Linked DNA regions of Desulforamulus hydrothermalis Lam5 = DSM 18033. The protein of the gene in region 1 interacts with the protein of each later gene in a pairwise test. Links are inferred from orthologs where the notes say so. Each region holds a gene or a part of one and is shown in the gene's direction. Other genes may lie near its edges.

Region 1 (11,722 bases):
GCGGCCAAACCCGGGGAACCCAGTTGGCCAAGCCCTTGGGGAGCCGGCCGCCCGGGGTGGCATATTGAGTGCTCGGCTATGGCGGCCAAATATTTAGGCAACGGTTTTGATATTCACGGCGGTGGGTTTGATTTGATTTTTCCTCACCACGAAAATGAAATTGCTCAATCTGAAGCGGCTTGCGGCCAACCTTTTGCCCGTTACTGGATGCATAACGGTTTTATTACAGTCAATCAAGAAAAAATGTCCAAATCTCTGGGGAACTTCTTTTTAGTCAGGGAAATTTTGGCCAAGTTTCCACCCGAAGTGGTGCGCTGGTATTTGCTTTCCACCCATTATCGCAGCCCCCTGGACTTTGATGATGAAAAGCTGGCCATGGCGGGAAAAGGTCTGGAACGCCTAAAAACTGCCCTGCGCTTGCTTTATGAGGCTCTGGAGCTGCCGCAGCAGCAGGCCGCCATGGCCGATGAAGGCGGAGACCTGGCAGACAAACTGGCAACCCTCCGGTTGGATTTTGAAAAAGCCATGGATGACGATTTTAACACTGCCCTGGCTATTTCCGTATTTTTTGAGCTGGCCAAAGAAATTAATATTTTTGTGGGCCGGCTGGACGGCAAGCTGACTGACCGGCAGAAAGATTTGCTGGTAAAAGCACACGATTTATTTAAAGATTTTAACGGTGTATTGGGTGTCTTTAAGGAAGATCAGCAGAGCGGCAGGTTATTGATTGACGCTGTTAATACTGACAACAAATTGGTGGACGGTCTGATCAATCTGATTGTTAAAGTTCGCCAGGCGGCCCGCAGCCAAAAAGATTGGGCCACTGCGGATACCATACGGGACGGTTTGAAGGAACTGGGGGTAATTCTGGAAGACACCCCCCAAGGTGTACGATGGAAGATACAAGGATGACCTTGACACAAAGGGATACTTATATCATGGATCAATCAGCCTCAAAACAAAATCCTGAACAACTGCCCAGCCTGGTACTGGCATATCTGGGGGATGCCGTTTATGAATTGGCAGTCCGCCGGTTTCTCATAGCTCAAGGTGCTACCAAAGTGAACCGGCTGCACCGGGAAGCCGTTAAGTATGTGCGGGCCGGTGCCCAGGCGAGAGCGTTGTTTGCCCTGGAAGATAAACTTTCCGAACAAGAACTGGCGGTTGTCCGTCGGGGACGCAACGCCAAGTCAGGTCTGCCGCCTAAGGGAGCTGATGTGGCGGAGTACCGCCATGCCACCGCTCTGGAAGCGCTGATAGGTTATCTGTATTTACAGGGCAATGAGGGCAGGATTGACGAAATTATCGGCTTGGCCATAGATGCCCTCAAGCGTGGCTGAACCCGGCCGGGAGGGCCTGTTTGAGCGGCGCCAACGGCTACCGCAGCTAAAGGGGAACATAAACCACCGGTAAGGGGTGTCGCCCCTCTGATAAAATTTATTTTTAGGAGTTACGTAAAGTGGGGAAAGCTAATTTAAAGGTCCGCCTGCTGGAACACACGCCAAACCCGGAAAAGCTGGTGGCCATGGCGGCCAGGTTGTGCTACTCGCCGGCACAAATAGATGACCTGGCGGCCAATGTGGCCCAATCTGACCAGCAGGCTTTTGTAAAAAAATTACTGGACATGGGACACTACAGCGCTATTGAACATGTTTCTTTTACATTTGGCATCGAAGGGGTTTCCCGGAGCCTGCTGGCCCAGTTAACCAGACACCGCATTGCCAGTTTCAGTGTACAGTCCCAGCGGTATGTAGGGGAAACCCGGGAGCATAATGCCCGGGGCACCTTTGAATACATCATCCCCGAGACCATTGAAAAGCTTGGGCCGCAGGCGGTGGCAGAATTTGCGGCACAGATGGCGCAAATTCAAACCTGGTATGACGGGTGGGTAGCTAAATTGGGAGGCGGCAGATCGGCTTATGAAGATGCCCGGTTTGTGCTGCCCAACGCAGCCGAAACGAAAATTGTGGTAACTATGAATGCCAGGGAATTAAGACACTTTTTTAACCTTCGCTGTTGCCGGCGGGCCCAATGGGAAATTCGCCGGCTGGCGGAACAAATGCTGCACCTGGCCAAAGAAGTGGCACCCGTGCTTTTTGCCGATGCCGGGCCGCCTTGCCTGGCCGGCCCCTGTCCGGAAGGCCAACTGAGTTGCGGGCAGCGGGAAGCCGTGCGTCGCAGGTACGGGGTAACATAAAAGCGGAGTGTGGATAAAATGATAACTCCCGTAATTATTCTTGTGCTTTGGGGCATAGCCCTTTTGCTGGGCGTCCTTGGCGTGGTGACCCGGCGCAGAAATCTGCTGCTGGCCGGCATGGCGGCGGCTTTGGCCGGTTTGGGGCTGACCTTATGGCTGAAAAATACCTTGCAGTAAACGCAGCTTAACCACCGAAAAGTATGGAGGTATGGTTGACGTGAGTGAAATGATTGCCGGCAGAAATCCGGTCCGCGAAGCTCTCCGGGCGGGACGTCCCATTAATAAGATACTGGCCGCCAGGGGAACGGCGGCAGGCCCGTTAGCCGAAATTCTGCACCTGGCCAGGGAGAAAAATATTCCGGTACAAATGGTTGAACGAGCCCACCTGGATAAACTTAACCAGGGCATGCCTCATCAGGGGGTTATTGCTTATGCTGCTGCCAGGGGCTATGTGGAAGTGGAAGATATACTGGCAGCGGCTCATGCCAGGGGGCAAGATCCGTTTATTGTGCTGCTGGATGAAATAAACGACCCCCATAACCTGGGGGCCATACTGCGTACGGTGGATGCAGCCGGCGCCCACGGGGTCATTATACCCCAACGAAGGTCGGTGGCCTTAACCTCAGCTGTGGCCAGGGCTTCGGCGGGGGCGGTGGAATATGTTCCGGTGGCCAGGGTTACCAACTTGGATCAAACTATTCGGCAGTTGAAAGAAAAAGGGCTTTGGGTAGTGGGGGCGGATATGGCGGGCCCTCGGGTATACTGGCAGGCCAAACTGACGGGGCCGCTGCTTTTGGTCATCGGCGGGGAAGGAAAGGGAATCGGCAGGCTGATTAAAGAGCGATGTGATATGCTGGTCCGGTTACCCATGGCGGGCCAGGTTGGATCACTCAACGCCTCGGTGGCAGCTGCGCTTTTGATTTATGAAGTGGTACGCCAGAGAGGGTTGGGCTAATCAATGCAGGAATTTTATGTGGTGGACGGGTATAACATCATCCATGCCTGGCCGGAGTTTGCCGGCATGATTGACAGCGGGTTAGACCATTGCAGGGACAAGCTCGTTCATATACTGGCCAACTTTGCCGGTTTTGAGGGCAGCCGGGTTAAAGTGGTTTTTGATGCCCACCTCGTAAAAAGAGGCATTGAGCACCGGGAAACCGTGCACGGCATTGAGGTATACTATACCCAGGAGGGCGAAACTGCTGACTCGTTAATTGAAAAAATTGTCGGGGACCTGGGCAAACAGGGCACGGTTTATGTAGTAACTTCTGATTGGGATGAACAAAAAATTATTTTTGGGCGGGGTGCTTACCGCTTGACACCCAAAGAATTCAGGGTTCAGGTTATAAAGGCTAACCGGCGAAGAGAGGAAGAGTTTAATCGGCCCAACCCCACCGAGGGCTATCTGGAGGACAAGCTGCCCGCGGAAATCAGGCAAGTATTAGAAAAATGGCGACGCAGCAAGAATTAAGTACACCTGGCCGGGGGCTATTTTGCCTTGACGAGCCTTTTTAACATAAGCTATAATTAGTCATGTAACTTAACCAGTTAGCGCATGGGGCTGCATGTGCGGCTGGGTAGGCCAGACCCCGGGTTAGAATTACGGATGACAGGCGGCAAGGAAGCCTGGCCCTGCCGGGAATGCCGGTTACCAGGGTTCTTTTCAGACATGAGGTGATATGTTCTGCAGCAGTTTTAGAGTGCCTGCCAATATAGTCATGCTTTTCTGAACTGTTTGAAATTTCTTAGAGACAAGAAAGCGGGGGCGATAATTTTGAATTCAAATGCACAAAGAGAAGTTTCCGGCGGATATCAAATTATGGTGGATGAGGATGTCGTTGAATTTGCGCGCGAGGGCGACGACGCAGCGCTGGAGTACTTGATTAATAAATATAAAAACTTTGTGCGTGCAAAAGCCCGCTCATATTTCCTGATTGGAGCCGACAGAGAAGATATTATTCAGGAGGGCATGATTGGCCTTTATAAAGCCATTCGCGATTTTCGCATGGACAAGCTGTCTTCTTTTCGCGCCTTTGCCGAACTGTGCATTACCAGGCAGATTATCACTGCCATTAAAACAGCAACCAGGCAAAAACACATCCCTCTTAATTCGTACGTTTCGTTAAATAAACCAATTTACGATGAGGATTCAGACCGCACCCTGTTAGATGTAATTTCCGGGTCAAAAATAACAGATCCGGAGGAACTCATTATCAGCCGCGAAGAGTTTGATGATATTGAGGAAAAGATGGGCGAAATCCTGAGTTCACTGGAATGGAAGGTGCTCATGTCTTACCTGGAAGGAAAGTCTTACCAGGAAATTGCAGAAGACCTTAACAGGCATGTTAAATCTATTGACAACGCCTTGCAGAGAGTAAAACGCAAACTGGAAAGATACCTGGAAAAGCGTGAAGCCTAGTCAACCGGTTAACTGATGTTCTATAAGAAATAAATACTACACGATGATGCTTTTTACCTTTATTTAAGGTTAAAAAATTTTTTCGTTAAAAACAGTTAATCTTGCCAAACAATACATGACAGCAGGTGTTGACACCGAGTGCTTCATCTGCTATTATAATCAATGTTCGGTGCCGGCGTAGCTCAATTGGCAGAGCAGCTGACTTGTAATCAGCAGGTTGCGGGTTCGAGTCCCATCGCCGGCTCCACCCACGGAGGGATTCCCGAGTGGCCAAAGGGAGCAGACTGTAAATCTGCCGGCGAACGCCTTCGAAGGTTCGAATCCTTCTCCCTCCACCAGATTTGTTACACAGGCAAAAAACTCTTGATTTATGGCGAGTGCCTGTGTTATAATAAACATTGCTGACGCGGGATAGAGCAGTTGGTAGCTCGTCGGGCTCATAACCCGAAGGTCGAGGGTTCAAGTCCCTCTCCCGCAACCAAATGCTGCTATAGCTCAGTAGGTAGAGCGTATCCTTGGTAAGGATAAGGTCACCGGTTCAATCCCGGTTAGCAGCTCCAGTACTTACGGCGGTGTAGCTCAGTTGGTCAGAGCACACGGTTCATACCCGTGGTGTCACTGGTTCGAATCCAGTCACCGCTACCAGTCCGAAAGAACCTGCCCGGTTGGAGCAGGTTCTTTTGCGTTTTGTTGATATAGAAAAGAAGTGTCAGAAAAAAGAAGGATTTTTGTCTTTCTTATCGAATCTAGCTATGGATTTTCAGTTAATAGGTATAAACCATGCTTAAATCTGGAAATAACTTTAGAGATGAAAAATCTCTGGCTAAATTCCGAAAAACGGAGGAGGAGAAGTTAACCCATGGCTAAGGCTAAATTTGAACGTACCAAACCCCACGTAAACATTGGTACCATCGGTCACGTTGACCACGGCAAAACTACCCTTACCGCTGCCATTACCGTAGTTCTGTCTACCACCGGCGGCGCCCAAGTTAAGCGTTACGACGAAATTGACAACGCTCCCGAAGAGCGTGAACGCGGTATTACCATTAACACCGCCCACGTAGAATACGAAACCGCTAACCGTCACTATGCTCACGTTGACTGCCCGGGTCACGCTGACTATGTTAAAAACATGATTACCGGTGCGGCCCAGATGGACGGCGCCATCCTGGTTGTATCCGCCGCTGACGGTCCGATGCCGCAAACCCGTGAGCACATCCTGCTGTCCCGTCAGGTAGGCGTACCCTACATTGTGGTATTCCTGAACAAAGCTGACATGGTAGACGATCCCGAACTGCTTGAGCTGGTGGACATGGAAGTGCGCGAACTGCTGAACTCCTATGAATTCCCCGGCGACGACACTCCCATTATTGCCGGTTCCGGCCTGAAAGCCCTGGAGTGCGGCTGCGGCAAGCGTGAGTGCGAATGGTGCGGCAAGATCTGGGAGCTGATGGATGCAGTAGACTCCTACATTCCCACCCCTGAGCGGGATGTTGATAAGCCCTTCCTGATGCCGGTAGAAGACGTGTTCTCCATTACCGGCCGTGGTACTGTGGCTACCGGTCGTGTTGAGCGCGGCCAAGTAAAAGTACAGGATGAAGTGGAAATCGTCGGTCTTAACGACAAGCCCCGCAAGACCGTAGTAACCGGCGTAGAAATGTTCCGCAAGCTGTTAGACTTTGCGCAAGCCGGTGACAACATCGGTTGCCTGCTGCGCGGTGTTGACCGTAAAGAAATCGAGCGTGGCCAAGTGCTGGCAAAACCCGGCAGCATTAAGCCCCACACCAAGTACGAAGCAGAGGTATACGTCCTGACCAAAGAAGAGGGCGGCCGTCACACCCCCTTCTTTAACGGCTACCGTCCTCAGTTCTACTTCCGTACCACCGACGTAACCGGTGTGGTACAACTGCCGGAAGGCGTAGAAATGGTCATGCCCGGCGACAACATCAAGATGAAGGTGGACCTGATCACCCCCATCGCTATTGAGGAAGGCCTGCGCTTTGCTATCCGTGAAGGCGGCCGTACTGTAGGCGCCGGCGTAGTAACCGCCATCCGCGAGTAACTGATTAACAATTTTCCTAAAAGGAGTGACCCCGGTCACTCCTTTTTTGCATAAACCGCAAACTGGTATATAAAACCAATTAAAGAGACATAATACCAATATGGTACGTTGCCACAGGATAAGTATTGACATCCAACAATACATATGATAAATTTGTTAAGGTATATTACTAGACATCTCTGCCCAAGTCTTTTTTCGTTTTAGGGAGGTGGCAACAGTGCGAGTAGGCGTAACTCTGGCTTGCACCGAATGCAAACGGCGCAACTACACCACTACTAAAAATAAAAAGAACGATCCCAACCGGATCGAACTGAAAAAATATTGCAAGTGGTGTCATACCCACACAGTTCACAAAGAAACCAGATAGTTAAGCCGCCAACCCCAAGCGTTACCATAATCGGCCGCATTCCGTAAGGGGTTTTATTCGAGGCACTACTGGTGTAAACAAAAAAGTTAAGGATGTGGCGTTTTTCAATGGCTGTGCAAAAAAAGACACTCAAAAAGGCAAGCGCTGCCAAGGAAACAGCGGCAACCAATGAAACCGGTGGGGCCGAGAATAAAAAGGATGCGGCCCCTAAGGATGCTGCTAAGGCTGCAGCTAAAAAAGAACCCGCCAAGGCGCCCAAAGCGTCTTTTAGTGAGCGTATCGGCAGCGTAAGCAAGTACCTGCGTGGCGTTCAGAACGAGCTGAAAAAAGTTCACTGGCCCAGCCGCAAAGAGCTGGTTACTTACACTGCGGTGGTGCTGACTTCGGTTGCCGTGCTGGCTGTTGTCATCTGGGTGGTAGATTCGCTTCTCAGCTTGGGCGTAAAAGGCATCATTTCCTAATTGTAAACAAGGGGGTGGGGAACCCGTCTGGCAGGGTTCCTTTTGCTGATGAGTACACAATGGTATGTTGTGCACACTTATTCCGGTTATGAGAATAAGGTCAAAGCCAACCTGGAGAAGCGAATTGAATCCATGAATATGGAAGATAAAATCTTTCGTATTCTGGTGCCCATGGAAGATGAAGTGGAAATTAAAAACGGCAAGAAAAAGGTTTCAAAGAAAAAAGTATTTCCCGGATACGTTCTGGTAGAAATGATTATGACTGATGATTCCTGGTACGTGGTGCGCAATACGCCGGGAGTAACCGGTTTTGTCGGCACAGGTTCTAAGCCTATCCCGTTAAGCCAGGAAGAAGCCAAGGCCATTATTAAGCAGATGGGCTTGGAAGAACCGAAAACCAGGATTGACGTCAGTGTTGGCGAAAATGTCAAGGTAATTGACGGGCCCTTTGAAAACTTTGCAGGTGTGATTGAAGAAATTTACCCTGAAAAGGGTAAAGTTAAAGTTATGGTATCAATGTTTGGACGTGAAACTCCCATCGAGCTTGATTTTTCTCAAATTGAAAAAATGCTTTAAGCTTGTAGGTTGTAAGGAGGTGGACTGGATATGGCCAAAAAGGTAGCTGCCATAATCAAACTGCAAATTCCGGCCGGTAAAGCCACCCCGGCGCCCCCGGTAGGTCCTGCCCTGGGTCAACACGGGGTAAACATTATGGCTTTTGTCAAACAATATAATGAAGTTACTGCAGCGCAAGCCGGCTTGATTATTCCGGTTGAAATTACAGTATATGAAGACCGGTCCTTTACCTTTGTTACTAAAACGCCTCCTGCAGCAGTACTGCTGAAGAAGGCTTTAGGTATAGAGACCGCTTCCGGCGAGCCTAACAAGAAGAAAGTGGGTAAACTGCCCCGCTCTAAAGTTAAAGAAATCGCCGAATTAAAAATGCCTGATCTCAACGCTGCCAGCCTGGAGGCTGCCATGCGCATGATTGAAGGCACCGCCCGCAGCATGGGCGTAGAAATTGTAGAAGGATAGCTTCATCCGGTGGGAGGATGTAGTCCGCTAGTACCACAAAGGAGGGAAATACATGCCCAAAGAAGGGAAAAAGCTTCAGGAAGCCCGGAAGCAGTATGATAAAAACACTCTTTACGAGCCCCTGGAAGCTATGGAGCTGGTTAAAAAGACCGCTCCCGCCAAATTTGATGAAACTGTTGAAGTGGCCTTCCGCTTGGGGGTTGACCCCCGGCACGCCGACCAGCAACTGAGAGGTGCGGTTGTGCTGCCCCACGGAACCGGTAAAACCAAAACCGTACTGGTCTTTGCCAAAGGCGAAAAAGCCAAGGAAGCTGAAGCGGCCGGTGCAGATTTTGTCGGCGCCGAGGAGCTGGTAGAAAAGATTCAAGGCGGTTGGTTGGGATTTGATGTAGCCATTGCCACCCCGGATATGATGGGGATGGTTGGTAAACTGGGTCGTGTTCTGGGCCCCCGTGGTTTAATGCCCAACCCCAAAACAGGTACTGTAACCTTTGATGTAGGGCCTGCTGTAAAAGATGCCAAAGGCGGTAAGATTACTTACCGTACCGATAAAGTCGGTATTGTTCACGCACCCATTGGTAAGGTTTCTTTTGATGCCCAAAAGCTGGCTGAAAACTTTAAAACCCTGGCTGATACATTGCAGCGTGTTAAGCCTGCTTCCGCCAAGGGTCAGTACATGAAGAGCATCACCGTTTCCTCTACCATGGGCCCGGGGATTAAAATTAACCCCAACAAGCTCTAGGGACTTTGCCCGGTTGCGACAACTGAATAAGTCCAGTCGTAGACAGTTGGTGTCCTTGACTTAATGGCTTAAGCCGCCAGCCGAGACCGGGTGAATTACTGCAAAAGTGTGAAGCATTGCGGGGAATTTTGCCTGTCTTGGCGAATTCCCCCTTTTGTTTTATTCCAGCGGAAGGAGGTGTAGCTCTTGCCGACCACAAAAGCTCAAAAAGCAGTTATGCTGGAAGAAATTAAAGAAAAAATGTCCCAATCCCAGGTTACCATTTTAGCTGATTTTCGCGGCATTTCAGTGGCTAAAATCACCGACCTGCGGGCTCGCCTGCGCAAAGCCGGCAGTGAAATGAAGGTGGCTAAGAACACCGTGGCCCGTATTGCCGCCCGGGAAATCGGTGTTGAGGGATTAGATCCCTACCTGGAAGGGCCTACGGTATTTGCCTTTGGTATTGAAGACCCGGTGGCTCCTGCCAAAATCCTTTCGGATTTTGCTAAGGAAGTGAAACAAGGGGTTGACATCAAAGCCGGTATTTTAGAAGGCAAGGTGATTGATGCCAACGGCGTCAAAGCCCTGGCCGACCTGCCTTCCAGAGAAGTATTGCTGGCCAAAGTACTGGGTGGCATGCAGGCTCCCCTGTATGGCTTTGCCGGCGTACTGGCTGCCAACCTGCGCAATCTGGTTTATGTTCTGGATCAGGTGCGTCAGCAAAAAGAGAGTCAAGCATCTTAGTTTGTTCCGTTGCTTAAATTATTTATAAATTTTGAGGAGGTACAAGATCAGTATGTCTAAAGTAGCTGAAGTATTAGAAATTGTTAAAGGCCTTACCGTGCTGGAACTGGCCGAACTGGTAAAAGCTTTTGAAGAAGAATTTGGTGTATCTGCTGCTGCTCCGGTGGCCGTTGCCGCTGCACCTGTAGCCGGTGCTGCTGCTCCCGCTGAAGAAGAAAAAACCGAGTTTGATGTTATCCTGGCTAATGCCGGCGACAAGAAGATCAACGTTATTAAAGTTGTGCGCGAAATCACCGGTCTGGGCCTGAAAGAAGCTAAAGACCTGGTTGACGGTGCTCCTAAGCCCATCAAAGAAAAAACCACCAAGGAAGATGCTGAAGCTATCAAAGCTAAGCTCACCGAAGCCGGCGCTACTGTTGAAATTAAGTAATAAGTTTATTGTGACCGGTTTATAAAGACAGGGAGGGTATGCCTAAAGCAGTACTATGGGCATACCCTCTTTGTTTGCAAACAAGCTGCCGGATTGATCAGATAAAAAACCGGCCTGTTCTGACAGTCCCGGAGGGCCGCCCGGGTTGTCAGAAAAGTCTGCCTAAATCTTGACGTATTTTTGCATGTACTGTAAAATATACCCTAATTGGCAAATAACGTTGGGGAACGTTGTTTGCCCTGAACAAAATTATCTTGTTTCTCCGAGCCGGTTGTCCTAAGGCTTTATGCGACGGATTGCCGGCCGCTAGGGTAAGCCGGGAAACCGGTTTGCCTCCCGTGTGGAAAGGAGAGTGATGAAGATGTTACGGCCAGGTCATTGCTTTCCGCGACCTGGTTTTGTTGTTATTGCAGCGCTAATAAATCTATGCCGATATGCAAATTAAATTTGGGAGTTGACCGCATTATGGACCTTATTGTCAACGGCGTCAGGGAAGCGTTAATCAGCTTGTTCGGCGGGGACCCCGAAGTATATCAGGTTACTTTCTTAACATTAAAGATTTCCGGCCTTGCTACCCTGATAAGCCTTTTTCTGGGCATCCCGGCCGGCGTGTTTTTGGCTCTGCGAAATTTTCCCGGCCGCGGCTTTATAATCAGTCTGGTGAATACCGGTATGGGCCTGCCGCCGGTGGTGGTTGGATTATGGGTAAGCATATTGCTTTGGCGGTACGGCCCACTGGGATTTTTAGGGCTGATGTACACGCCTGCCGCTATGGTGATTGCCCAGGCGGTAATTGCTACCCCGATTGTTACGGGTTTTACCATTGCGGCAGTACAGCAGATAAAACCGCAGTTGCGCCTGCAGATACTGGCGCTGGGCGCTTCCCGGCGGCAATATATGTGGCTGTTAATGCGGGAGGCCAGGTTGCCGCTGCTGGCTGCCGTTATTGCCGGATTTGGCGGGGTAGTATCCGAAGTGGGAGCTTCCATGATGGTGGGAGGCAATGTCAAGGGGTACACGCGGGTATTGACAACGGCCACGGTGATGGAGGTTTCCAAAGGAAATTTTGCGGCAGCTATTGCCTTAAGTGTTATATTGTTATTATTGGCTTACGGTGTTACGTTATTACTGACCCTGCTGCAGCAGCAGGGCGAAACAACCGCTTCCGGCCACCGGGGAAACCGGTTGTTAAATTTCATGGGTAAACGGCAGAAAAGCAGGTGAAAAAATGCAGGGGCAGCAGGTAATTTTGCAGGTCAAAAACCTTTGTTGGGGAGTGGCAGGAA
Region 2 (11,958 bases), on another replicon or contig:
TAACGTGCTGACCGCCCTGGCGGCACCCGCCCAGGCGGCGCTGCTCAACACCCTGGGCAACCTGGTTACACTGGTTTGGGGAACCGTTTTACTGACCATCGGCCTGCGGGAAGCCCACCGGATAAGCACCGGGCGGGCCCTGGCAGTGATTGTCACGCCGGTTTTGGCCGTGCTGGCCCTGGCCCTGGTTACCCTGGTGGCACTGGCCGGCACCCTGTCCGCCTTGCTGCCTGCCACCTGGTAGCATTATTAAAATATTGCAACAGTGCCAATTTTTTCTGCAGGTATAACCCCCGGGCCGTCGAAAAAATATAAAATCTGCGCTGTATGAACCTGGGGGGTGCCGAATAAAATGAGTAACAACGTTGATGTGCTTATTATTGACGACCAGCCGGGCGTCAGGCGATTGCTGTTGGAAGCGCTGGCGGAGGAAGGATTGGCCGTTAAAGCAGCCGGCAGCGGGGCAGAGGGCCTGCAAATGCTGGCCGCCTGCCGGCCTTACCTGGTGCTGCTGGACATGAAAATGCCCGGCATGAACGGGGTGGAAACCCTGCAGGAAATACGCAGGCATGACATGACTTTACCGGTGGTGATGATGTCTGCTTACGGCGACCTGGAGGTGATGGAGCAAACCAGGCATCTGGAAGTGACGCATTATCTTAGCAAGCCCTTTGACTTAGACGAAGTGCGGCTGCTGGTCAGGACAGTCCTGGCCGAACGCCTGCCCGTTAAAGGGCGGCAGGCTGATATTGGCTGAAGCACGACCGGTTATTTCATTTTCAAAAAAGGAATTTACCTGCCGGCGGCGAACTCTTATGCAAAGAGGAGGTTATTGAGGTGCTTATAACCACAGCCACCACATTAGCCATTCGCTGTCCGGAGTGCGGCGCATTAGAATTTCATAACCTCTCCCGCTTTGCCCTGTCCGGCCGGGGCAAACTGCAAATTAGCTGCTCCTGCGGCGCTTTCCTGCTGGGGGTTGTCAGCAAATCGCCCGGCAGCTACTGGCTGCAAATACCCTGTGTTTTCTGTGAAACCAAGCACATTCGGGAAATCTCCGGCACGCGGCTCTGGGGCCCGCAGACCCTTCACCTCACCTGCCCGGAATCCGGGCTGGAGCTGGGCTACCTGGGGCGGGCGGAAGAAGTAAAAGCGCTGGCGGAATCCCTGGACACCGGCCTGGAAGCCCTTATGGAAGAACTGGGTTATGACGATTACTTTACCAACCCGGCGGTAATGCACCAGGTTATGGCCTGCCTGCAAGAGATTGCCGACAACGGGGGCCTTTACTGCCAGTGCGGCAACAACCACATCGAAGTGGACGTATACCTGGACCGCTTGGAACTGCACTGCAAAGAATGCGACAGCATCAATATTGTTTATGCCGAAACCGAAGAAGACCTGCAGGTCATTCAACAGGTAGACACCATCGAACTGACCAAACACGGCTTCAAGTTTCTCGACAGCCTTGCCAATACCCCCAAACTAACCAAAAAAACCCGGCGCAAGCGAAATAAACATTCCTAGCAACATAATTCCGGGCAACCCTGGCCATACTGTAAAGCAAGTCAGGGACGGCACCATTTGCTGTTACTGTTTGCCCGGGCCACCGGGCAAGTGCCGACAGCTTCCGCCGGAAGTTTTCAGAAATAAACGCAGTAACCCGTCATACCGGCCCGGACGCTGTCCGGGCCGTTGTCAATTTGGTTCAGTAAAATTTTAAGGAGGTTTTGTTATGCCGCTGGTATCTGTCAAAGAACTGTTACAACGTGCAGAAGAAGGAAAGTACGCCGTTGGCGCCTTTAACGTCAACAACATGGAAATTGTTCAGGCCATCGTGGCGGCGGCGGAAGCGGAAAGGGCGCCGGTGATCATGCAGGCCAGCCAGGGCGCCATAAAATATGCCGGCATCGAGTATATTTACGCCCTGGCCAGCCTGGCCGCAGGCCGGGCCAGCGTGCCGGTGGCCCTGCACCTGGACCACGGCACCAGCTTTGAGCAGTGCATGAAGTGCATCCGGGTGGGCTTTACTTCAGTGATGATTGACGGTTCAAAACTGCCCCTGGAAGAAAACATTGCCCTTACCAACAAAGTGCTGGAGGTGGCCCGGGCCACCGGTGTGTCGGTGGAAGCAGAGCTGGGCAAAATCGGCGGCACCGAAGATGATATTCATGTGGACGAAAAGGACGCTTTCTTCACCGATCCGGAAGAAGCCCGGTATTTTGTGGAAAAAACCGGCGTGGATGCCCTGGCGGTAGCCATCGGCACAGCCCACGGCCAGTATAAAGGGATACCTCAATTAGACTTCCCCCGCCTGGAAAAAATTGCCGGCCTGGTTAAAATACCCATTGTACTGCACGGTTCCTCCGGCGTGCCTGACGAGGCGGTGCAAGAAGCCATCCGCCTGGGCGTGCGCAAAGTAAACATCGATACCAACATCCGGGAAGCCTTTACCGCCGCCTGCCGTCAGGTGCTGGACAGCAACGCCAAAGAAATTGATCCCCGCAAAGTATTAGGCCCGGCCCGGGAAGCAGCGACCCAGGTCATCAGAGAAAAAATCAGGGTCTTTGGCAGCGCCGGCAAAGCCTAAAACCGGCCGGGCGGCCGGCCCACACATTAATCAGGAGGGACTACCATGCTGCTTTTTATCGATACCGCCAATGTCAACGAGATTCGTGCGGCCAATGAACTGGGCATTATTGCGGGTGTTACCACCAACCCTTCCCTGATTGCCCGGGAGGGGCGGGATTTTGCTGAAGTGGTCAAAGAAATAACCTCCCTGGTAGACGGCCCCGTCAGTGCGGAAGTTATCAGCCTGGAAGCGGCCGGTATGCTGCAGGAGGCGGTACAACTGGCGGCCATCCACCCCAACATTGTGGTAAAAATACCCATGACCGCCGAAGGCTTAAAGGCCACCCGGGCCTGCGCCGCCAGGGGCATCAAAACCAACGTAACGCTGGTTTTTTCAGCCAACCAGGCGCTGCTGGCGGCCCGGGCGGGCGCCACCTACGTCAGCCCCTTTGTGGGCCGCCTGGATGATATCGGCCACGACGGCATTGGCTTAATTTATGATATTGTTGAGATATTTGATAACTACGGCCTGCCCACCCAAATTATTTCTGCCAGCATCCGCCACCCGCTGCATGTGCTGCAGTCGGCCAAAGCCGGTGCCCATATCGCCACAGTGCCCTATAAAGTGCTGCTGCAGATGATCAAACACCCGTTGACCGAGCAAGGCATTGATGCTTTTCTGGCCGATTGGGCCAAGCTGCCCAAGCAGGGTTAAAGCGCGGCCGGCGGCTGACAGTTGACCAATCCTCCTGCCTAAGCTATACTGTAAACAGTGCCGGCGGGCAGCGCCCGCCGGCACGGCAAGTAGAAGAAAAGCCGGGCCTTTGCAGTGTGGCACAGCTGAGCCGGGCTTTTTCTGCCTTTTAGGAGGATTATGAGGTGGTCAGTATTGTCAGAAAATTAATCAACAAATGTAAGCAAACCTGTTTGGATTCCTACCACCGGCTCTTAAATCTCCCGGAGGCTCCCCGGCAGGTGGCCCAGGGAATCGCCCTGGGCGTTGCCTTTGACTTTTTGCCGGTTCCCTTTATCAGCATTCCCCTTTCCTTTTTGGTGGCCAAACTGGTACGGGTGCATGCAGTGGCCGCCACCCTGACGGTTTGTCTGTTTAAACCGGTGGTTCCCCTGTTTTTTACCCTGAATATTTTTGTGGGCAAACTGCTGGTGGGTTCGGCCCCCTCGCCCATCAGCGAAGAAATTGCCCACGGCGTTCCCCTGCTGACCAAAGCCCTGTTGCAAATTAAAGCCTTAGGTTTGCCTTTCCTGGTGGGCAGCGTGACCAACGCTGTCTGGGCCGGCCTGCTGGTTTATTATGCCGCCGTTAAGTTTTTAGAAGCCCGGCAAAAGGCCATAAAAAAAAACCCTGAAAGCCGCTGCTGCGAATAAAAGGTCGCAGCCCTGGCAATATAGGTGATAAACCACAATACGTTTTAAAGGTGGAGTGTACTTGTCTGAGCAAGATAAGCCTGTCAACCTGCAGGCTGATTTAGAAGCCAAAACCATGCGGGAATTGTATGCCATTGCCCGTGAGCTGGAAATTCCCGGCTATTACAAGCTGCGCAAGAAAGAACTGGTTTTTGAAATATCCAAACTGCAGTCCAAGCAAAGCGGCGTTTCCTTCGCCGGCGGGGTGCTGGAAATATTGCCGGACGGCTACGGGTTTTTAAGGCCGTCCACCTATGTGCCCAGCAACGACGACATTTATGTTTCGGTATCGCAAATCCGCCGGTTTGATTTGCGCACCGGCGACCTGGTTTACGGCCAGGTGCGCAAGCCCAAAGACAACGAGCGGTATTACGGACTTTTGCGGGTAGAACAGGTCAACGGCGGCCGGCCGGAGCTGGCAGCCGAACGCATGCACTTTGCCGGCCTGACACCCCTTTATCCCCAAGCACGCATCCGGCTGGAAAACAGCCCCGACAGGATTTCCACCCGCGTCATCGACCTCATTGCCCCCATCGGCAAAGGGCAGCGGGGTCTCATCGTAGCCCCGCCCAAAGCCGGCAAAACCATTCTGATCAAAGAAATTGCCAACAGCGTTACCGTTAACCACCCGGAAATTGAACTGTTCATCCTGCTAATTGACGAAAGGCCCGAAGAAGTAACCGATATTGAACGTTCGGTAAAGGCGGAGGTTATCAGCTCTACCTTTGACGAGCCGCCGGAAAACCATGTCAAGGCTTCCGAGATGGTGCTGGAGCGGGCCAAACGGCTGGTAGAAAGCGGCCGCCACGTCATGATTTTACTGGACAGCATCACCCGCCTGGCCCGGGCTCACAACCTGATCATTCCGCCCAGCGGCCGCACCCTGTCCGGCGGCGTTGACCCGGCGGCCCTGCACAAGCCCAAGCGGTTTTTCGGTGCGGCCCGCAACGTAGAAGAAGGGGGCAGCCTTACCATCCTGGCCACCGCCCTGGTGGAAACCGGCAGCCGCATGGACGATGTAATCTTTGAGGAATTCAAAGGCACCGGCAACATGGAGCTGATATTAGACCGGCGGCTGGCGGACCGGCGGCTGTTTCCCGCCATCGACATCCAGCGTTCCGGTACCCGGCGGGAAGACTTGCTGCTCACCAAAGAGGAACTGGAATACGTGTGGAGCCTGCGCAAAGCCATTGCCGGCATGAGCCCCCTGGAAGCCCTGGAAAACCTGCTGGAACGCATAAAAAACAGCAAAAGCAACCAGGAAATACTGGGCGATTTTAAGCCCAAAAACCGGCTGCAGGCGGCAGCCGCCGAGCCGGGCGAACCGGCAAGCGCCCTGCCGAAGCGAGCCGGCCGCAGAAAAAGTGCGGCAGAAACTGCCAGGCTGTAGAACAGCCATGTATATTTTCCTGTCACCTCGGGCAAACTATTAACAGTTTGCTTATTTCGAGGTGATTTTTTATGAGCATTCAGATAAATAAAAAATTCCTGGCGGCCGCCCTGGCCATTGTCCTGGCGGTTGGCGCCCCGGGGCCCGGGCCGGCCGGCGCCGGCCTGGAGGAACTGGTAACCGACGGGGCATATACCCTGCCGGCGGCCCGCCCGGTGGCAGCAGTTAAACAGCCGGCCGCCCTGGCCGGCAGCCTGCCTATGGAATACCGGGTGCGGCCCGGCGATACCCTGTGGAGCATTGCCGGGCGGTGCGGCCTTACGGTGGCTGAACTGGCAACTGCCAACAACATTAACGAAGCCGAAATATTAGCGGTAGGGCGTACCCTGACCATTCCCGGCCGGGAGGTTTGCTACCACCTGGTGGCCGGCGGGGAAACCCTCTCCCACATTGCCGGTCAGTACGGCATTTCCCTGGACGAGCTGGTTAAGGCCAACCACCTGGCCAACCCCCACTTAATCCGGCAGGGCGACCGGCTGATCATACCGGTATCCGGCCAACCGGCCACAGCCCTGGCGGGGCAGGCCGGCAAAATACAACTGGGGGGCTGGGCCTGGCCGGTGGCCGGCGAGATTACCTCCTCCTTCGGTATCCGGGGCGACCGCCCCCACGAAGGGATTGACATCGGTGCCGGGGCAGGCGCCACCATCACCGCTCCGGAACGGGGCCGGGTAGTCTGGGCCGGTCCCCGGGGCACCTACGGCCTGACGGTAATTTTGGATCACGGCGGCGGTATCCGCTCCCTCTATGCCCACTGTGCCAAACTGCTGGTGCAAGAGGGGCAAACCGTAGAACGCCGCCAGCCCATTGCCGAAGTGGGCAGCACCGGCCGTTCCACCGGGCCCCACCTGCATATGGAAATCCTGCGTCAGGGGATACCCCTGGACCCCCTGATGTTTCTTACAGACAAACTTTTTGTATAAAAAACCCCTATCCGCAGGATAGGGGTAAAACATGGCCTTATGAAATTGTCCGTAACGCCCGCCCCTGATCGGCCCGCTTGCTAACTGCCGTTTCATTTGCTCGCCGGGGGCTGCCCTCCGGAAAAGCAGCCCGCTGCCTGCGCCGAAAACCGGGGTCAAAGGCTGCTGCCTTATGTGTGCAGGGGTGAGGACGTCTTTGCATGTGTTGAAGTGATGGCCGGGACGGCCCGGGGCCCGTACTTGGCTGCCTGGGCCCGGCAGTGCCGCCGGCTGTGCCGCGCGGGAACATAAGGCATCTAAGCAAGAAGGGGAAATATAAATAAATCGGTCATGCCGGCATGAAAACCTTGCCAAACAGGTGATTTTCAAGACGGGTGGCAAAAATGACCACCCCGGTTATCACGCCCCTTTCCTAACATCATCTGCTGCCTGGTTGGTGGCCTGGGATGGCCGGGATCTCCGGCTTGGCCCGAGCCACCGGCCGGGCCGCTGCCGGGGCCCGGCGCCGCCTGCCGCTCCCGGCAGGGCCGCCTGTGCGGCGGGCCGCAGGGCCAATTAATGAAGGCTTGGCTGGATTCAGGGGAGCAAGGTACTGCATACATATTAATCGCCTCCCTCAACATGCAGGTTCAGTCCAGGAACCAACCATATTGAATTGTCGGCTTTCCTGCCAAAGCTAACGGAGCTGCCTGCTCCCGGCGGGGGTATGACCCCTCCCCGCATCATAAATGCTTTTGCCGCAGGAATTAAGGTGCCAATTTCCACTTTTTGGCATCCGATTATATAATACGCCGGCCGCCGCAAAATTCCTTTTTATGGAAATGATTTTTTTCTTATACCAGGCAGTTAACCCGCTCTTGTCTGCCGTTTTTTTCTGTGCTATAATATCGTCGTGTGTTTATAAGCAGCTATTATCGGGTATGCATTTGCTGGAGAAAGAAGGTGAGTGTAATGAAAGAAAAAATTCATCCTAACTATAATGAAGTAGAAGTTAAGTGCGTGTGCGGCAACACTTTCAAAACCGGTTCCACCAAGAAGGAGATTAAAGTGGAAATTTGCTCCAACTGCCATCCCTTCTACACCGGAGCCCAGCGGCAAATTGAAGTAGGTGGCCGGGCCGAGAAATTCCGTAAGAAATACGGCTTGAAATAGCTTGGTTAGCAGAGCGGCGGCTCTGCTTTTTCCTTATCAGGGCCTTCCGGCGGGAGGCGGTTCTCCGGAGCCGTCCCCCGCCGGAGGGCGGCAGGGAGGAGAGTAATATGTCTTTTCAATATGGGGGCCAGGCGGTTATTGAAGGCGTGATGATGCGGGGGCCGGATCACCGGGCGGTGGCCGTGCGCCGGCCGGACGCCACCATTGTTATTGATGAAAAACCGGTGGGTTCCCTAACCCGGCGTTTTGCCTTTCTCAAACTGCCCTTCGTGCGGGGCGTGGTGATGCTGTTTGAATCCCTGATGATGGGCCTGGAAGCCCTGGCCTTTTCGGCCGAACAGGCGGCGGGGGAGGAACCGGAGGAAAAAATAAGTAAATGGGAAATGTTTTTAACCATTGCTTTTTCCCTGGGCCTGGCTATCCTGCTGTTCATTGTCATTCCTACCGCCCTCACTTACTATACCGCTGCGGCCATTCAGGATAACTTTATCCGCAACCTGGTGGAGGGGGCCATCCGCCTGCTGATTTTTCTCGGCTATGTGGCCGGGGTGGCCCGGCTGCCGGACATCCGGCGGGTGTTTATGTATCACGGGGCCGAACACAAAGTAATTAATGCTTACGAAGCGGGCGGCCGGCTGACCGTAGAGGAAGTACAAAAGTTCTCCACCCTGCACCCCCGCTGCGGCACCAGCTTCCTGCTTATTGTTATCCTCATTAAAGTGGTTATTTTCTCCGGCGTTACCGCGTCAGGTTTATTTGGCCAGATATTCTTTCGCATCCTGCTGTTGCCGGTGGTGGCCGGGGTAGCCTATGAGCTGCTTAAACTGTCCGGCAAGTACCAGGACCGGGGTCTCTGCCGCATCTTTATTGCGCCCGGCCTCTGGCTGCAAAAGCTGACCACCCGGGAGCCGGATGACAGCCAGGTGGAAGTAGCCATTAAAGCCTTTAAAGCAGTCCGTAAGGAAGGTGACATCAATGTTAGCTAAACTCCAGGCGCTGGAGGACAAATACCTGCAACTGGAAAGCCAGATCAGCGACCCGGCGGTGATGGCCGACCGGGCCAGATGGCAGCAACTGGTAAAAAGCCATTCGGAACTGGGCGAAGTGGTGGATGTGTTCCGCCGCTACAAAAAAGCCCGGCAGGATCTCCAGGATAACAAGCAGATGCTGGAAGAAAAACTGGAGCCTGATTTCCGGGAAATGGTTGAACTGGAAATAGAAGAATTAGAAAGCAAAATTGAAGAATTAGAGCAAAAGCTAAAAATACTGCTGCTGCCCAAAGACCCCAACGATGAGAAAAACGTCATCATGGAGATCCGGGGCGGCACCGGCGGCGAAGAAGCGGCCCTGTTTGCCGGCGACCTGTTCCGCATGTACTGCCGCTATGCCGAAAAGAAAGGCTGGCGCACCGAGGTGATTGATGCCAACGAAACCGACCTGGGGGGCTTTAAAGAAGTTACCTTTGTCATTGAAGGCAAGGGGGCTTACAGCACCCTGAAATTTGAAAGCGGCGTCCACCGGGTGCAGCGGGTGCCCGCCACCGAGAGCGGCGGCCGCATCCACACTTCTGCCGCCACGGTGGCCGTCCTGCCCGAGGCGGAAGAAGTGGATATTGAAATCAACCCCAACGACCTCCGCATCGACCTGTTCTGCGCCAGCGGTCCCGGGGGCCAGTGCGTCAACACCACCCAATCGGCGGTGCGCATTACCCACCTGCCCACCGGCACGGTGGTGTCCTGCCAGGACGAAAAGTCCCAGCATAAAAACAAAGAAAAGGCCATGCGGGTATTGCGGGCCCGCCTGCTGGACAAAGCCCAGGAAGAACAGCAAAAGGCCATTGCCGGCGCCCGCAAATCCATGGTGGGCAGCGGCGACCGCAGCGAGCGCATCCGCACCTACAACTTCCCGCAAAACCGGGTTACCGACCACCGCATCGGCCTTACCCTGCACCGCTTAGAAAGCGTTCTGCAGGGAGAATTGGACGAACTTATCGAAGCCCTCATCACCACCGACCAGGCCGAACGCCTGAAGGCGGAACAATAAACCTTGCTGCCGTAAACCGGCCGGCAGCCCGGCTGCCTGCCCTTTAAACCCGGGGTCTGTCTGCCTGCAAGAGGCTGGCAGGCCCCGCTGCAATATTCACCAAACGAGGGATTCCCATGCTAATAAAAGAAGCCCTGCAAACAGGCCGTCAGTTTTTAACCTGGCACAACATTCCGTCCGCCCACCTGGATGCCCGGGTGCTGCTCTCCCATGTGACCGGCTTGGATTACACCGCTTTGCTGCTGCAGTCCCGGCAGCCGCTGACCGCCGAGCAGCAGCAACAATACCGGCGCCTGTTGGACAGGCGGGCCTATGGCGAGCCGGTGGCTTACCTGACCGGGCACAAAGAGTTTATGGGCCTGGACTTTATCGTAACACCGGCGGTGCTGATCCCCCGGCCGGATACCGAGCTGCTGGCAGAAACCGCCCTGGCCCATTTGCGGCAACAGCCCGGCCCGCTGGCCGCCGACGTGGGCACCGGCAGCGGCGCCATAGCCGTCAGCCTGGCTTGCCTGCTGCCCGGCCTGCGGCTGTGGGCGGTGGACTTGTCGGCCGAGGCCCTGGCCGTCGCCCGCCAAAATGCCCAACTGCACCGGGTGGACCACCGGATAACCTTCCTGCAGGGCAACCTGCTGGCACCGCTGCCGCCGTCCCTGCAGGGCCGCCTGGATGTTATTGCCGCCAACCTGCCTTACATCCCCAGCGGCGAAATAGACGGCCTGATGCCGGATGTTAAAGATTACGAACCTCACCTGGCCTTAGACGGCGGCCTGGACGGCCTGGATCTTTACCGCCGGCTGGTGCCCGCCGCCCACCGTTTCCTGAAGCCCGGGGGCCTGCTGCTGATGGAAATCGGCCCCGGCCAGGGAGAAGCCGCCTGCCAAATGCTGCCTCCGGAAGATTGGCAGGCCGAAGTAAAACACGACCTGGCCGGCCGCCGGCGCCTGGTCACCGCCCGCAAAATAACCCGGGCGCAAAAATAAAGTGGTTTTATGTTCCCCTGCCGGCGACTTATCGAAGCGCCGGCAACAGCATTTGAGGAGCGAAAGGGCCTAAGTGACAATTTGGCTTAGGGCCCGGTAAGCGGTGAGGGCGCCGATTAACGCAATTAACAGGCCGCTCAGCCGGGGCAGCAGGCGCCAGGGCCCCCGCTCAAACAAATTGCCGGCCAGGGCCGACAGCTTAACAAATGCCAGCCCCACCGCTATCAGCGCCACCGCCCCGCCGACCCCAAAGGCCAGCACCAGCAGCAGGCCGCTTGCCAGGGCGCCGCTGCTGACCGACAGCAGCAACACCGCCAGGGCGCTGGGACAGGGCAGCAGGCCGTTGGTAAAACCCAGCAGCAGCACGTCCGGCAGGTTGCCGGAGAACCGGCGCGCCGGCCCGGCTGTCCCGCAGCCGCAACTGCAGGCAGAGTTGCGGCGCAGCAGCAGACGCAGCCCCACCGGCACAATAATTATCCCGGCCGCCAGTTTCAGCCAAAGCTCCAGGCGCTCCCGGGGCAGCGGGGCGCCGGCCAGGGCCACGGCCGCCGCCGAGTGGGCCAGCACCGCCATGACCACAATTACCAGCGTGTGTGTTACCGCCGAAGTAAGGCCCAGCAGTATGGCATCCCGCGGCCGGCCCCGGGACATAATTAAATAAGCCCCCATAATGCTTTTGCCGTGCCCCGGCTCCAGGGCATGCAGCGCCCCGATGCCCAGGGCAGAGAAAAAATAAAACCAAAAATCCACATCCATTCCTCCCGCACAGCCATGCCCGGCTGCTCATCAATTCCCAACCGGCACTTGCCGCCGTACAAACCTTTGCCGGCCTGGCCGGCAGTCAACACACTGTCACCAAATTGTATGCCGGCCGCCCGCCCGGATATACCGGGCCGCCTTGGCATAGCCGGGAAAAACATGATATAATTTCCACCATAAGGACGGAGATAATGATGCAACATAAAGACACCCAAGTGTGGCAATTGGATGCCCGCTGCCCGGAGCCGGCCGTGATTGACCGGGCGGCGGCAATTATTAAAGCCGGCGGCCTGGTGGCCTTTCCCACCGAAACGGTTTACGGCCTGGGCGCCAACGGGCTTGACCCGGCGGCCGTGGCGGGCATCTACCGGGCCAAAGGCAGGCCCTCAGACAACCCGCTGATTTTGCATGTGGCCGACCGGGCCATGGCTCACCGCCTCAGCCACCGGCTGCCCCCGGCGGCCGCCCTTTTAATGGAAACCTTTTGGCCCGGGCCCCTTACCCTGGTGGTACCCCGGGCCGGGGAGATTCCCCGGCAGGTCACCGGCGGCCTGGATACGGTAGCCCTGCGCATGCCCGACCACCCGGTGGCCCTGGCCCTCATCAAAGCCGCCGGAGTGCCGGTGGCCGCCCCCAGCGCCAACCGCTCCGG

Evidence for each region.
Region 2: the proteins of nusG (region 1) and rho interact in binary tests that used the Escherichia coli proteins (3 or more experiments, as listed by UniProt). The link is inferred for Desulforamulus hydrothermalis Lam5 = DSM 18033 from one-to-one orthologs.

Annotation. Positions count from the first base shown.
Region 1 is NZ_CAOS01000007.1:19,933-31,654, forward strand. Bases 6,557-9,318 are described here. They hold nusG (transcription termination/antitermination protein NusG), read left to right. Parts: upstream 6,557-7,554; coding sequence 7,555-8,082; downstream 8,083-9,318. Other genes in these bases: tuf (elongation factor Tu), read left to right, coding at 6,557-6,678; rpmG (50S ribosomal protein L33), read left to right, coding at 6,896-7,045; secE (preprotein translocase subunit SecE), read left to right, coding at 7,153-7,506; rplK (50S ribosomal protein L11), read left to right, coding at 8,113-8,541; rplA (50S ribosomal protein L1), read left to right, coding at 8,594-9,283. In the rest of the region: cysS (cysteine--tRNA ligase), read left to right, coding at 1-912; DESHY_RS04675 (Mini-ribonuclease 3), read left to right, coding at 909-1,340; thyX (FAD-dependent thymidylate synthase), read left to right, coding at 1,460-2,197; DESHY_RS04685 (hypothetical protein), read left to right, coding at 2,216-2,374; 23S rRNA (guanosine(2251)-2'-O)-methyltransferase RlmB, read left to right, coding at 2,406-3,152; DESHY_RS04695 (NYN domain-containing protein), read left to right, coding at 3,156-3,668; RNA polymerase sporulation sigma factor SigH, read left to right, coding at 3,972-4,616; more of tuf, read left to right, coding at 5,476-6,556; rplJ (50S ribosomal protein L10), read left to right, coding at 9,470-10,006; rplL (50S ribosomal protein L7/L12), read left to right, coding at 10,059-10,436; DESHY_RS04765 (ABC transporter permease), read left to right, coding at 10,902-11,660; DESHY_RS13325 (ABC transporter ATP-binding protein), read left to right, coding at 11,665-11,722. UniProt on the Escherichia coli protein: Part of the processive rRNA transcription and antitermination complex (rrnTAC). The complex forms an RNA-chaperone ring around the RNA exit tunnel of RNA polymerase (RNAP).
Region 2 is NZ_CAOS01000010.1:91,296-103,253, forward strand. Bases 3,205-6,202 are described here. They hold rho (transcription termination factor Rho), read left to right. Parts: upstream 3,205-4,018; coding sequence 4,019-5,386; downstream 5,387-6,202. Other genes in these bases: fsa (fructose-6-phosphate aldolase), read left to right, coding at 3,205-3,286; DESHY_RS07925 (DUF2062 domain-containing protein), read left to right, coding at 3,451-3,957; DESHY_RS07935 (peptidoglycan DD-metalloendopeptidase family protein), read left to right, coding at 5,458-6,202. Also shown: DESHY_RS07895 (Yip1 family protein), read left to right, coding at 1-244; DESHY_RS07900 (response regulator), read left to right, coding at 353-757; DESHY_RS07905 (hypothetical protein), read left to right, coding at 838-1,527; DESHY_RS07910 (class II fructose-1,6-bisphosphate aldolase), read left to right, coding at 1,736-2,590; more of fsa, read left to right, coding at 2,636-3,204; more of DESHY_RS07935, read left to right, coding at 6,203-6,369; DESHY_RS07945 (hypothetical protein), read right to left, coding at 6,735-6,971; rpmE (50S ribosomal protein L31), read left to right, coding at 7,321-7,521; DESHY_RS07955 (DUF1385 domain-containing protein), read left to right, coding at 7,629-8,507; prfA (peptide chain release factor 1), read left to right, coding at 8,497-9,564; prmC (peptide chain release factor N(5)-glutamine methyltransferase), read left to right, coding at 9,681-10,547; DESHY_RS07970 (HoxN/HupN/NixA family nickel/cobalt transporter), read right to left, coding at 10,617-11,297; DESHY_RS14045 (hypothetical protein), read right to left, coding at 11,201-11,467; DESHY_RS07975 (L-threonylcarbamoyladenylate synthase), read left to right, coding at 11,501-11,958. UniProt on the Escherichia coli protein: Facilitates transcription termination by a mechanism that involves Rho binding to the nascent RNA, activation of Rho's RNA-dependent ATPase activity, and release of the mRNA from the DNA template.